DNA from 2 places in the Marinococcus sp. LNHM5E3-2.1 genome. Region 1 is predicted to be linked to the other one. Evidence: a T-box and tRNA genes for the amino acid it is inferred to sense, from the RefSeq annotation. Region 1 holds a T-box; the other holds one or more tRNA genes.

What was found. A T-box is a leader RNA that pairs with one kind of tRNA and senses whether it is charged. The one in region 1 lies ahead of ileS (isoleucine--tRNA ligase), so its partner is inferred to be a tRNA-Ile.
Region 2: it encodes a tRNA-Ile, which carries the amino acid that the T-box ahead of ileS (isoleucine--tRNA ligase) is inferred to sense. The anticodon was not compared.

What each region holds. Positions count from the first base shown of each region.
Region 1 is NZ_JBQLIB010000001.1:370,884-377,889, forward strand. It holds gene ftsA (cell division protein FtsA) at 1-126, shown strand, start outside; gene ftsZ (cell division protein FtsZ) at 165-1,340, shown strand; gene pgeF (peptidoglycan editing factor PgeF) at 1,430-2,269, shown strand; gene ACTRXH_RS02020 (YggS family pyridoxal phosphate-dependent enzyme) at 2,289-2,966, shown strand; gene ACTRXH_RS02025 (cell division protein SepF) at 3,027-3,455, shown strand; gene ACTRXH_RS02030 (YggT family protein) at 3,474-3,746, shown strand; gene ACTRXH_RS02035 (YlmH family RNA-binding protein) at 3,763-4,551, shown strand; gene ACTRXH_RS02040 (DivIVA domain-containing protein) at 4,660-5,172, shown strand; T-box leader at 5,210-5,441, shown strand; gene ileS (isoleucine--tRNA ligase) at 5,496-7,006, shown strand, end outside.
Region 2 is NZ_JBQLIB010000012.1:28-7,033, reverse strand. It holds gene ACTRXH_RS12665 (HAD family hydrolase) at 1-137, opposite strand, end outside; gene ACTRXH_RS12660 (DUF92 domain-containing protein) at 193-963, opposite strand; gene ACTRXH_RS12655 (5-formyltetrahydrofolate cyclo-ligase) at 953-1,516, opposite strand; gene rpmG (50S ribosomal protein L33) at 1,600-1,749, opposite strand; gene ACTRXH_RS12645 (peptidoglycan D,D-transpeptidase FtsI family protein) at 1,934-4,060, opposite strand; gene ACTRXH_RS12640 (superoxide dismutase) at 4,203-4,814, opposite strand; tRNA gene ACTRXH_RS12635 (tRNA-Ser) at 5,176-5,268, opposite strand; tRNA gene ACTRXH_RS12630 (tRNA-Ile) at 5,299-5,375, opposite strand; tRNA gene ACTRXH_RS12625 (tRNA-His) at 5,400-5,475, opposite strand; tRNA gene ACTRXH_RS12620 (tRNA-Met) at 5,497-5,573, opposite strand; tRNA gene ACTRXH_RS12615 (tRNA-Asn) at 5,575-5,649, opposite strand; gene ACTRXH_RS12610 (DUF456 domain-containing protein) at 5,728-6,210, opposite strand; partial or broken gene ACTRXH_RS12605 (Na/Pi cotransporter family protein) at 6,305-7,006, opposite strand, start outside.

The DNA.
Region 1 (7,006 bases):
GCAGGAGAAGCTAATTACCGTAATGGTTCAAACACGCGCCAGCAAAACCGGACGAAAGAAAAAGATCCGGAGGAGCCTGGATTTAAAGAGCGTATGCGAAGCGTATTTAAATCTTTCTTTGAATAAGTAACGAAGGATAAAACGACTATATAGGAGGACCACATATGTTGGAATTTGAAATGGATATGGACCAGCTAGCCCAGATTAAAGTCATCGGTGTCGGCGGTGGCGGTTCGAACGCTGTGAACCGTATGATTGAGAACGGTTTACAGGGAGTAGAATTTATTGCGGTAAACACAGACGCCCAGGCGCTGAAATTATCAGAAGCAGAAACAAAGCTTCAATTAGGCGGAAAGCTGACAAGAGGCCTGGGGGCTGGAGCGAACCCCGAAATTGGTAAAAAAGCTGCAGAAGAAAGCAAAGAGCAGCTCGAAGAAGCGCTGACCGGTGCTGATATGGTATTTATTACAGCCGGTATGGGCGGCGGCACAGGCACAGGTGCTGCTCCCGTTATTGCTGAAGTAGCCAAAGAAATTGGGGCACTTACCGTAGGCGTCGTTACACGCCCGTTTACATTTGAAGGTAAAAAGCGTGCGGTGCAGTCCTCCAACGGAATTTCTTCTTTAAAGGAAAAAGTGGATACGCTGATTGTTATTCCAAACGACCGTCTGCTTGAAATTGTGGATAAAAGCACACCGATGCTTGAAGCGTTCCGTGAAGCGGATAATGTTCTTCGCCAGGGCGTCCAGGGCATTAGTGACCTGATCGCGGTACCAGGGCTTATTAACCTTGACTTTGCCGACGTAAAAACGATCATGAGCGAAAAAGGATCTGCGTTGATGGGTATTGGTATATCCACCGGAGAAAACCGTGCTGTGGAAGCGGCGAAAAAAGCCATATCAAGTCCGCTTCTTGAAACGTCCGTGGAGGGCGCTCAGGGCGTGCTGATGAACATTACCGGCGGATCCAACCTGAGCCTGTTTGAAGTGCACGAAGCAGCTGAGATCGTATCTGAAGCGTCGGACACGGATGTTAATATGATCTTTGGCTCGGTTATTAACGAGAACCTGAAAGACGAAATCGTAGTTACAGTAATTGCTACAGGGTTTCAGGATAGTGAGGATCAGCGGAGTGCGCAGGGGACGCGCGGCGGAGGCCGCCAGACTGTTTCCCGTCAGCAGCCGACAAGACAGCAGGCGCCGCAGCAGCCACAGCAGCCTGCGCCTCAGCAGGATTGGAAGGAAGAGCCTGTATCTGAAAACGAACCGTCCAGAGATGGACAGGAAGAAGATGAAGGACTCGATATTCCAACGTTCCTGCGCAACCGGCGCCGTCGTTAAGCGCGGGCAGGCGATAGAAGAAAAAAGCGGGCCGGATACGGCCCGCTTTTCTTCGCTAAGGCTGAGGTAATCTATATGAAGCCGTATAATTGATCAATAAGCAGAAGGGTCGTGATGGCATGCAGCCTGAGCCGTTTCACCTTTTAACAAACGGCATTCTCGAGCTGGAAATGAACAGCAAAGCAGTGGCCGCCGGCTTTACCACAAGAGTAAACGGTTCGGGAAAGCCTCCCTACGAGAGTCGTAACACAGCTTTTCATGTAGGGGAAGACAGGAATATAACGATAAACAACCGTATGATCACTGCCGAACATATCGGGCGGCCCCTTTCTACCTGGACTGCTGAAGAACAGGTGCACGGCAGCCGTATCGTAGAAGTCGGCCGCAATGACGCCGGCAAAGGAAGTGAGCAGAGGGAAACCTCTGTGGCAGAAGCTGACGGCATGATTACCCAATCAAAGGAAGTAACGCTTGTCAGTTTTTATGCTGACTGCGTTCCTCTGTTCTTTTATGCAGAAAACTCCGGGGTTGCAGGGCTAGCCCACGCAGGATGGAAAGGCACTGCAGCTGGCATCGGAGCTGGAATGATCCGGGCTTTTGCAGATAAAGGCATCCCGCCTGAACAAATATATGCGGCTATTGGACCGGCTATATCCGGAGCTAATTATGAAGTGGATGAAACAGTTCTCTCAGCGCTTAAGAATCAACAGGATTTTTCCAGCGGAAAGCCGTGGGTCCAAAAGGCAAACGGGCGGTACGCGCTTGATTTAAAAACAGCCAACAAACTCCTGCTTGAACAGGCAGGCCTGCCGCCTGAACGTATTGCTGTCAGCGGTTACTGTACTTATTCTGAAGAAAAACTGTTTTTCTCCCACCGTCGTGAGAACGGGAAAACTGGACGAATGATGAGTTATATCTATATTATATAGACAGGGAGGATGCTGCACTTTGAACACGGTGGAATCCAACTGGAAAGTGATAAAGCGTAACATCAGCCTCGCCTGCGAAACATCCGGCCGGGACCCGGAGGATGTGACATGCATTGCTGTTACAAAGTACGTGTCTCCGGAGCGGGCGGTAGAGGCAGTAGAAGCTGGAATAACCAATTTGGGGGAAAACCGTGTGGAAGGAGCTCTTGAAAAATACGAAGCTGTTTCCGGACGGGCGGATATTCATTTTATCGGCACCCTGCAGTCAAAAAAAGCGAAAAAGATTATCGGCAAGTGTGCATACATTCATTCGCTGGACCGCTGGAGCCTGGCAGAGGAAATCAATAAACGCTCTGGGGAAACAGTCACCGAATGCTTTGTGCAGGTGAATGTCTCCGGGGAAGAGAGCAAAGCAGGGCTTGGGCTTCAGGAAGTGGAGCCGTTTATCGAATCACTGGTGAAACTTCCCGGCCTTCGGATCGTAGGATTAATGACACTCGCTCCATTTGAAGAGGACGCTGAAAAAACCCGCCCGGTTTTTCGGCAGATGAATGAGATGCGCAGGCGTATCCAGGAAAAAAACTGGGCGCATGCTCCCTGCGGTTATTTGTCCATGGGAATGTCCAACGATTATATGGTAGCTGTTGAGGAAGGCGCTACTCATATTCGTCTCGGTACTTCGCTTGTAGGTGAATAAAAGAATCCGGCGTTAAGTAACAAAACAGCTGGTATCTCTGTGTAAAAAGGAGAGGAGAAGATGAGTTTGCGTTCGAAGTTCCGGCGTTTTTTTGAAATGGACGACGATGTGGTCGAACAGGAGGTTCCTCTTTCTGAAGAAGAACAATATGCCCAGTATGAAAACAGGCAGGGGGCAGCGCCGAGCAACGTGGTGAGCCTGCAGAGTGTACAGAAGTCCTCGAAGGTGATGCTTTTAGAGCCGCGCAGCTACGAAGAAGTGCAGGATATCGCCGATCACCTGTGCAGCCGGAAAGCAGTGATCATTAATCTGCAGCGGGTGCCAAAGGAGCAGGGGCGGCGTATCGTTGATTTTTTAAGCGGTACTGTCTATGCCATCGGCGGGGACATTCAGAAGGTTGGCAGCCACATCTTTTTCTGCGCACCTGACAATGTGGATATTTCTGGAGCTATTACAGATATTATGTCCGAACGGGATGAACATTATTAGACAGAAAGGAGAGAGATTATGCAGCTTATAGGTTCTTTGCTGATTAGTTTAATCAGTATTTACCGGATTGTGTTAATTGTATATATTTTCATGTCCTGGTTCCCGAACGCGAGAGAATCTACGATCGGCCAGTTTATCGGTTCGATTTGTGAACCGTATTTGGAGCCGTTCCGCCGATTTATTCCGCCGCTCGGCCCGCTTGATATTTCGCCGATTGTGGCAATCATCGTACTCTTTTTTGCAGAATCCGGCATCCGGGCGCTGTTTTTCAATGCCGGGGCGTTGTTCTAATTGAGGTGAATACAACATGAATATGCTCGAACACTTCCGGCCGGAAGAAAGAGCCTGGGTGGAACAGGCATCAGACTGGAAAGAAGCAGTGGAAACAAACTTCGAAAGACGGCTGACCGATTTTCTTGATCCGCGGGAGCGGGATATTTTAGCGTCAGTCATCGGAAAAGATGAAACTGTCCATTATGCTTTTGCCGGGGGAAACGATGATGCTGAGCGAAAGCGGGCGCTGATTTATCCGTTTTACGAACAGCCGGAGCAGGAGGATTTTCAGCTGATATTGTTTGAAATATCCTATCCGCAGAAATTCGCTTCTCTTGAACACAAGGATGTTCTCGGGGCCCTGATGGGCATCGGGTTAAAACGGGAGAAGTTCGGTGATATTCTAGAAGGGGAAGGATGCTTTCAATTCGTAGCAGCTGCCGAAGTCCGCAGCTATATTGAGCTGAACCTTCCCAAAATCGCCAACGTTTCCGTAACGCCGGTGGAAAAACCGTTTTCCGCTATGCTGCCGATAGAAGAGCAGTGGGTGGAACGCGAAACGACGGTTTCTTCGCTTCGGCTTGATACATTTATGGCAGAAGCATACCGGCTTTCAAGAAGCAAAACGCTCCCATTCATAGAAAAAGCGAAGGTGCGCGTGAACTGGAAAAAGGTCGACCAGTCCTCCTATATGCTGCGCCCCGGGGATTATGTTTCGGTACGCGGGCTTGGCCGCTCCAAATTGATGGAGGTGCTCGGACGCACGAAAAAAGATAAGCAGCGGATTGTGTACGGAATTAAAGAGCAGAAAAGAAAGAAATAACTTTTTTCTTTTGAAGGAAGGAACTGCCTTTTTCGCCGCGAATGCAGTAAAAGGCAGCAGGCTTTCGGGCCGGTATACATACTTGAATTGTAGAAAGGGTGAAAGACTTTGCCTTTAACACCACTGGATATTCATAATAAGGAATTCACAAGAGGTTTCCGGGGATACGACGAAGATGAAGTAAATGATTTTTTAAAGCAGCTCATTAAGGATTTTGAAGATGTGATTCGTGAACGTGACGAGCTGTATGACCGTACAAAAGAGCTCGAAGACCGGATTAATCATTTCTCAAGCATTGAAGAAACGCTGAACAAGTCGATTTATGTAGCCCAGGAATCGGCAGAAGAAGTGCGGAAAAATGCCGAGAAGGAAGGGCAGCTGACGGTGAAGGAAGCAGAGAAAAATGCGGACCGGATTATCAACGATGCCCTGAACAAATCCCGCCGGATCGAGCTTGAAATTGAAGAATTGAAAAAGCAGGCTTCTGTTTACCAGACCAAATTTAAAATGCTGCTCGAAGCCCAGATGGAAATGCTTCATTCGGATGAATGGCTGAATCTTTCCGAGGAAGAACCGGCTGAGGCGGACGTTTATGCAGGCGACGGCGAACGTCTTGACTAACACCAGCAACTAGATTATACTTTTGCATTATCATATTCGATAAACGTTGAAGGGGAGCAGGCAGTAATGTACCGGTCTCAGCGATCTGCGGTTGGTGTAAGCGCAGAACCAGGGCATTTTTGTTATCACCCCGGAGTTCCTTAACTGAACAAAGCAGTAAGTTAAGGCGGCTTTGAAAAAGCCGTTATTGCCAATGAAGAGACAAGCAGGGAGCCGTATAGCCTCCTGCGCTCATCAGGGTGGTACCGCGAGTCATTCTCGCCCCTATGCACAGGGGCTCCGAATGGCTCTTTTTGTTGTAAGAAAAAAAGGAGGATGCGGAAATGAGTTACAAAGAATCGCTGTTAATGCCAAAAACCAAATTTCCAATGCGCGGCAATCTGCCAAATAAAGAACCGGAACGCCAGAAAATGTGGAACGAGCAGGACATCTATGAGCAGGTGCAGGCCCGTACGGAGGGCCGCCCGCTGTTTGTGCTGCACGATGGACCTCCCTATGCCAACGGTGACATCCATATGGGGCACGCTCTGAATAAAGTACTCAAGGACTTTATCGTCCGCTATAAATCAATGACAGGCTACCATGCGCCGTACGTGCCGGGCTGGGATGTTCACGGGCTTCCGATAGAAACGGCGCTTTCGAAAAACAAAAAAGTCGACCGGAAAAAAATGACGACAGCTGAGTTCCGTGCCGCGTGTGAAGAATATGCGGAAAAACAAATTGACCGGCAGCGGGAGCAGTTTAAACGTCTCGGAGTAAGAGGCGATTGGGAGAACCCATATGTGACGATGCATCATGAATACGAAGCTCAGCAGATCCAAGTATTCGGCGAAATGGCCAAGCGCGGCCATATTTATAAAGGCAAAAAACCGGTCTACTGGTCGCCATCCTCGGAATCGGCCCTGGCAGAAGCAGAGATCGAATACCACGATATGCGCTCTCCGTCGATTTACGTGTCGTTTGCGGTTAAAGACGGCAAGGACGTTCTCGAGGGCGATGAAAAATTTATCATCTGGACGACGACTCCGTGGACGATCCCGGCAAACCTGGCGATCACTGTTCATCCAGAGCTTGACTACGTCGTCGTGAAGGCGAATGGAGAAAAGTATGTCGTAGCCGAAGGACTGCTCGAGGAGCTTGAACAAAAGCTTGAGTGGGACGGCTATGAGATTACAAAGCGCATGAAGGGCAGCGATCTGGAATACGTCATGGCCGAGCACCCTATTTACGGCCGGGATTCCCTCGTCATTCTCGGCGATCACGTAACGCTCGATGCAGGTACCGGCTGCGTGCACACAGCTCCGGGCCACGGGGAGGAAGACTTTGTGGTAGGACAGCAGTACGGTCTGGAAACACTTTGTCCCGTCGACGATAAAGGAGTATTTACCGACGAAGCCCCGGGCTTTGAAGGACTGTTTTACGATAAGGCGAATAAAGCGATTACGGATAACCTCGATCAGCTCGGGGCGCTTTTGCAGCTGAACTTCTTCAGCCACTCTTATCCGCATGACTGGAGAACGAAAAAGCCGGTGATTTACCGGGCGACTGACCAGTGGTTTGCATCGATCGAAAACATCCGGGGCGAGCTTTTAGACGAAATCAGCCAGGTGACATGGACTCCGGCATGGGGAGAAACGCGACTGTACAACATGGTGCGTGACCGGGGCGACTGGTGTATTTCAAGACAGCGTGCCTGGGGCGTGCCAATTCCGGTCTTTTATGCTGAGGACGGCGAAGCGCTTATTAACGATGAGACCATCCAGCACGTAGCCGAGCTGTTCCGCAGCCATGGCTCCAACGTATGGTTTGAGTGGGAGACAGCCGATCTGCTGCC
Region 2 (7,006 bases), on a different contig from region 1:
TCTTCATGAACGAACGGAGCTTCTTTATTCATCTGCTGTCTGATGGAAACAAACACAGCTTTGATTGTTTTTTGAAAAGCTTTTTCGTGATCGTAGAGGGTATTGTCCAGATCGAAACAAATCGTTGTCCAGCGCATGTACTTGTGCCACCTTTCTTCCTTCTATTATAGCAACCTCCCGCTAAAGGCGAAATCAAAAGGAAAAGAAAGAAACAATGTACAGCACCACAACCACCACACCGCCTCCAAAGGAGCTTAACGCATTCACAGCGTTGTTTGTCATCCATGAAATGCCCGAGGCGTGAATGGTTTCCCTTCCATGATGGACTGCAGCTTCCGTATAGGACCCACATACGCTGCAGCGATTCATCCGTTCTGTATAGGCTCCGAGAAATGTATCAATAAAGCAGCCGCATACGCCAGCAGCACTTACAGCAATAAGCATAAAGACATTCGGCTCCGAAGAAATAAAATAAACTACCCCTCCCACAAGCAAAGCACCGCCAAAAGCTCCCAGCGTTCCTGCTCCGGAAACCGCTCCGGAAAAACCGTTTTCTATTCGTTTTCGGCTGCGCACGTGAAACGGCCGGCCACCAAACCGGCGGCCAAGCTCTGACGCCCACGTATCCGCATTTGCTGCCGCCGCTGCACCTGCAGCAGCAGCTAAAAACCCTTCCCAAGAAGCGGCGCTGGACAAAGCAGCAAATATAAGCATCGGTCCTCCATTCGCCCATACCTGCCCGCTGTCCCGCTGTTCCTTTTCCTGTTTATTTAAACGTGACAGAGCTGTCGAACTTACAAAAAAAGTAAGCAGCGCTGCTGCCCCCAGCCATCCTGTCCATGTGTATATAAGCGTGCCGAGCACTCCGGCTGATACCGTTGCGGTAAACGTTAATGATCCTTTTTGCCAAATCATCATTAAAAACAGCACGAATACTAAACCGAGTGCCGTTTCACCCCACATGAATAAGGCCTTCGCTGCTGATAAGGGTTTGGACCGGCACGTCGTGCGCTTCCACCGGAATACACTCCTGAAGCTGAAAAGGATGAATCAGGGAGGCCGTAGCAAAATCCGCCCGGTTTAAAAAGCGGTCATAGTATCCGCCCCCGAACCCAACGCGGTAGCCCTGCCTGTTAAATACAAGACCAGGCACAAGAACAAGATCCAGCTGCTCCGGAGGCACCAGGGGACAGACACTTTTTTTAGGCTCATATATCTGACCGATCGAGCGCTCGAGCTCACCGAATTCCTGTATTTCATAAAAATCCATTCCGCGTTGCTCAGGTTCAATTTTAGGTACACACATCCGCTTTCCCTGCTGCCATCCCGTTTCAATAATCGGCCCGGTATTTATTTCATTTTTGAGCGAAACAGTTACAGCAATCGTCTCCGCCTGTTTCCATCCGCTCCATTGGAATAAGTACTCATAAATCTTTTTTTCTGCCGCCAGGCGATCACTTCCGGAAAGATTTTGATAGGCGCTGTTTACCTGCTGCCGGAGCATATGTTTATTCAATTATTTGCCCTCCCATGTCTTTTCATTGGACCATGCTTTAAAGACAAAAGAAAAAGCAGCTGGGAGATGTAATCTCCTGCTGCTTATTTCGTTTCGCGATGAAGAGTGTGCTTTCCTAAACGAGGAGAATATTTGTTCAACTCAATACGCTCAGGGTTTGTGCGTTTATTTTTGCTGGTGATGTAATTACGGTCACCAGTCTCTGTGCAGGCAAGCGTTACTTGTACACGCATGTGATTCCCTCCCTACTTTCGTACATTTTTCATACTTAGTAATACTATCAGATTCCTATTTGTGCTTCAAGTCTGTGATGTTAGTTTTTCTCAGGAAAGTTAAGAATATTTTTTGTAAAAGCGGCAAATCAGTAAAAAGTGTTAAGAACAAAACAACTTGCTGCAGTCTTTTATTCCAGCAGGATTACTGTTCTTCCCCGTCGCCGCCGGAGTTTTCTTCGTCTCCTGCGTTTTCTTCATTGTCGTCCGTGGTTTCGCCATTTTCTTCATTTTCACCTTCAGCTTCGTCTTCGCTGTTTCCGGCTCCCGGACGTTCTTCCTTAAGATTCACATATGCCTGCATCGTATCAGCGGCAATGCTGTTGGCGATACCCGAGCGTCCACCCTCATCACTCGAATAAGCGTTAGGAACCACTACCGCAATCGCTATCTCCGGGTCTTCATACGGCCCGTAGGCGATAAAGGTCTGGTTGTTTACCTCTACTACTTCATTGTCGCTTTCTCTGCGGACACTGCGCTGGGCCGTCCCTGTTTTCCCGGCAATTTCCATATTTACGTCCGTGAAATAGCTGTCCGCGGTTCCCAAATCCGTGTTTACCACATCGTACATACCTTCCTGGGCAATATCAAAGTATTCTTTGTCAATATTAACCCGGTTCAGCATTTCTGGTTCAAACTGGTGAAGCACTGCACCCATTTCGTCCGTATTACGGTTTGGTTCACGAATTTCTTTCACGAGGTGAGGCTCCATCCGTTTACCGTCGGAAGCAATAGTCGCGGAATACTGCGCCAGCTGCAGCGGTGTGTACGTGTCAAGCTGGCCGAAGGAGAAGAACAACAAGCTGCCCGGCACCTGCCTCCCAGCATTTAAACCAGTAGCTTCTGATGGCAGATCGATGCTAGTTTCCACCCCAAGCCCGAACTGATGATAATAGTCTCTCATTGTCGCATATGCCTCGTCCACCTTTTGATCGTTGAAACCATCGCCGCTTCCATACTCATAGTCCATCAGCCGCATCGCAATTTCGGACATAAATATGTTGGATGATTCCTGGATAGCACCGACAATATCTATTGTGCCGATTTCGTGAGAAGATTCGACTTGTCCTCCTGGGCCTGGAAGGTCAATCGGCCTGTCATTAATTTTTGTATCTTCCGTGATAACTTCCTCTTGGAGGCCGATCATGCCTGTTGCCGGTTTGATTGTCGACCCCATCTCGTACGTATTCGTTACGTTCCCGAGTTGATCATCATAACCGTTCATAGCAAGTATTTCCCCGGTATTCGGATCGATTGCAGTCACATAGGCCTGCTGATCGTTTGGAAACGATCCCTCCGACTGCCCCATCTGATTATCAAGTATCGTCTGTACTTCCTGCTGCAGATCCATGTCAATCGACAACACGAGGTCATTGCCACGGCTTCCGTTATTCGTCTCCTCGGCGTCATCATCCTCACCGCTGACAGTTCCCTTTTTGCCTCTCAGCGTGTCTTCATAGTATTCCTCGAGAAAGCTCTGGCCAACCTCATCGGAGCGCTGATACCCTTTAGCAAGAAACTCGGTTACGGTTTCTTCAGGAATTGACCCCACTTTTCCGTAAAGGCTCTGGAAGGCCTGCGTATACTGATAGTCACGCCGGAAGTCCCTCGTTACATCCACACCATCAAGTTCATCGAGACGGGCGCTGATCGCCGTGGCCTCTTCTTCTGTCAAATCCCGTTTAACACGCTGCGGCGAGTCATAGTACCCCGAAATCATTTCACTCCAGATGGCTACAACTTCCAGCTCTTCGTCACTGATATCATTCAATTGTTCCTCTGTAATCCGATCGAGCTGTACTTCATATGGATCTTTATCGTTTTCCATCAGGCGCTCTTCTTCTTTGTCTGAGACAAGCTCCTTTGCTTCACTTTCACGAGTTAACAGCCAGTAGTCCTGCAAGTTTCTTTCCGGCATGCTCTCACGGTCTGTTTCCTCTTCATCAAATTCAATCAGTTCAGCCAGTTCTTCAGCCGTCTGAAGGCGTTCTTCGTCCTCATAGCTTCTCTGGTTCGTATACGTTAAAGTCAGAATAAGATTATTATCCACCAGCTCGGTTCCATTGCGGTCGTACATAATTCCGCGCGGGGCATCGACCCGGCTCGCCGATGTGGAGGCCGTTTCATTCACATCCTCTTCGTACGTATCACCTTCAACGATCTGTACGTAGCCAAGCCGCAGGATTAATATTGAAAACAATATAAAAACAGCGAAAAAAAGTACGTTCAGCCGAAAAGGAATGGAAGGTTTTTTATTTTTTCTGGAAGCCACACGCAATCCCTCTCTTAATATATGTAAGTTTGCTTGTTTCCAGTTAAGTATAGCATAGAAAAAAGCCGCTGCCGAACTTCTGCTCTCTTCCTAAACAGAAAAAATCCGTTCCCGGTTTCCGGGAACGGACTCTTTAAATATATTATTTAGCTGCCTGATAGTTCTTTTCAACTTCGTCCCAGTTTACAACATTCCAGAATGCTGCTACATAATCCGGACGACGGTTTTGATACTTCAGGTAATACGCGTGCTCCCAGACATCCAGGCCGAGAAGTGGAGTTTTACCTTCCATGATCGGTGAATCCTGGTTGAGCGTATCCATAAGCTCAAGCTCGCCGTTGTTTAATACGAGCCAAGCCCAGCCGGAACCAAAACGTCCAACTGCTGTTGCGCCGAATTCTTCTTTGAACTTGTCAAAGCTTCCCCATTTGCTCTTAATGGCATCTGCCACTTCGCCTTTTGGTTCGCCGCCGCCATTAGGGCTGAGAAGCTTCCAGAAGATGGAGTGGTTGGAGTGGCCGCCGCCGTTATTTCTTACTGCGGTACGGATATCTTCAGGTACAGCGTTCAAATCGCTGATCAGTTCATCAACGCTCTTGTTTTGAAGATCGCTGTGATTTTCCAAGGCTGAATTTAATTTTGTCACATACGTGTTGTGGTGTTTATCATGGTGAATATTCATTGTCTGCTCATCAATATGAGGCTCCAATGCGTTTGGTGCATAAGGTAGATCTGGTAGTTGATGTGTACTCATACAAAATGCCCTCCTTGAAAGTTCTGGTGATTTGTTCAAAGTGACTTTGCGTTAATTTAGTATACAAAATTACACTTAGTCTACTTTTACTTTACCAAAACAATTCTTATTTTTCAAATCGGCTTTCTGCTGTAATCAACTAGAAAGCCTGCCAAAGTTAATTATTCCCTTATACTTCTTCTTTAAACATAAAAATCTAACCAGCTTTCGCTGCACATGGAAAAACCAGCCTCTCAAAAGCGTCTATATTCCCGATTTGCCACGTCCCGCCCAGAGCTGTCTTCAAAATAAAAAAACTTCTCCGGCATTTGCGGAAAAGTTAGCTGTCCAGTTATATAAAAATTAGTATTTAATATAATAATGGCGGAGGAAGAGGGATTCGAACCCTCGCGAGCCGTAAAGCTCCTAACGGTTTTCGAGACCGTCCCCTTCAGCCGTACTTGGGTATTCCTCCAGATGCATATTTACCCACTGATTCTTAAAGTGGTGGACCCTGTAGGACTCGAACCTACGACCGGACGGTTATGAGCCGTCTGCTCTAACCAACTGAGCTAAGGGTCCTTAAAAGCATTGCAGACAAAAAAATGGGGCGGTTGATGGGAATTGAACCCACGAATGCCGGAACCACAATCCGGTGCGTTAACCACTTCGCCACAACCGCCGTATGAGTATGTAAATATATTGGTAGCGGCGGAGGGGATCGAACCCCCGACCTCACGGGTATGAACCGTACGCTCTAGCCAGCTGAGCTACGCCGCCATGGCTCCGCAGGCAGGATTCGAACCTGCGACCAATCGGTTAACAGCCGATTGCTCTACCACTGAGCTACTGCGGAATGTGTTACTGCCGTTTTTACGACAGTAATTACTATATCATTTCCTTAAAAACGCGTCAAACAGATTTTTGTATTTCTTTAAACAAGAATTATTATAATATAAATGGCATTCACTAGCAATATACCGCCCTTTATAACAACGCTTGCGACAAACCCGCCGACAGATCCTACACCAATTTTACCAAGCTGCTTCCACGATTTCTGGCCTCCGATTAACTCTCCAATAACAGCTCCGGCAAGTGCGCCAATCAGAATGCCGGCGACCGGAATGATAAACGGGCCGACAACCAGACCGATCAGGCTCCCCCAGATGCCGTATTTCGTACCTCCACTCCGCTGGATACCATAATAATTAGCCGCGTAATCAATTACAAACAGCAGCACCGCAATAACTGCCTGAATCACCCAGTAAACTACACCGATATCTGCAAACCCATAGCCCAGTGCAAACATAAGGGCAGCAGCTGCGTGAAAAATACCACCCGGCAGAATCGGATAAACAACCGCGACAAGCGCCAGTGTGTAGCAGGCAATCCCCAGTAAATACCATATCAGTTCCATACGTACCTCCCTTTGCAGATGTATGATAATTCTATAGCCGCTTTTCTCTCTATATAATCAATAAAAAAGAAGGAGGCAATCCTCCTTCTTTTTCTTATGAAACCTCCCGGTCATCCAGTACCGTTTCGGCAATATTTACAGAATGGTCGCCGATACGCTCTAAATTACTGATCATGTCGACAAACACGATACCGGCAGAACCAGAGCACCTGCCTTCATTCAGACGCAGGATGTGTTTTTTACGCAGCTTCCGCTCCATCTTATCGATATCTTCTTCCTGTCTGGCAACCTGCTGGGCAATCTCATAATCATCTTTTTCAAGTGCTTCGACAGCACGGTTAAATGTGCTGATCGTCAGCGTGAACATTTCATTTAAGTCTTTGTACGCTTCTTCTGAAAGCGTCACTTTATTGGTCAGCTGATAGTCCACAAGCTCCATCACATTTTCCATGTGATCGCCGACACGTTCAATGTCGCGGACAGTATCCATCACAACTGAGTGTTTCCGCGAATTTTCCTTAGACAAAGAGCGGGCGGAAATACCGATCAAATAATCCGTAATATTTTTGTCGAGATTGTTGATCGCTTCTTCGTACCGGACGATGTTTTCCGCGTCCTTTTTATTTTTGGTCTCCAGGTAACTTTCGCTCTTCTGGAGGCCTTTACCTGCATATTCCGCCATCCGCAGGGTTTCGAGCTTCGCCTGGTCGAGCGCGATCGCCGGGGACTGCTGGATAAAGGCCGGATCGAGGTGCTTGGCTTTGTACTCGATTTCGTCCCCTTTGCCCGGCACGAG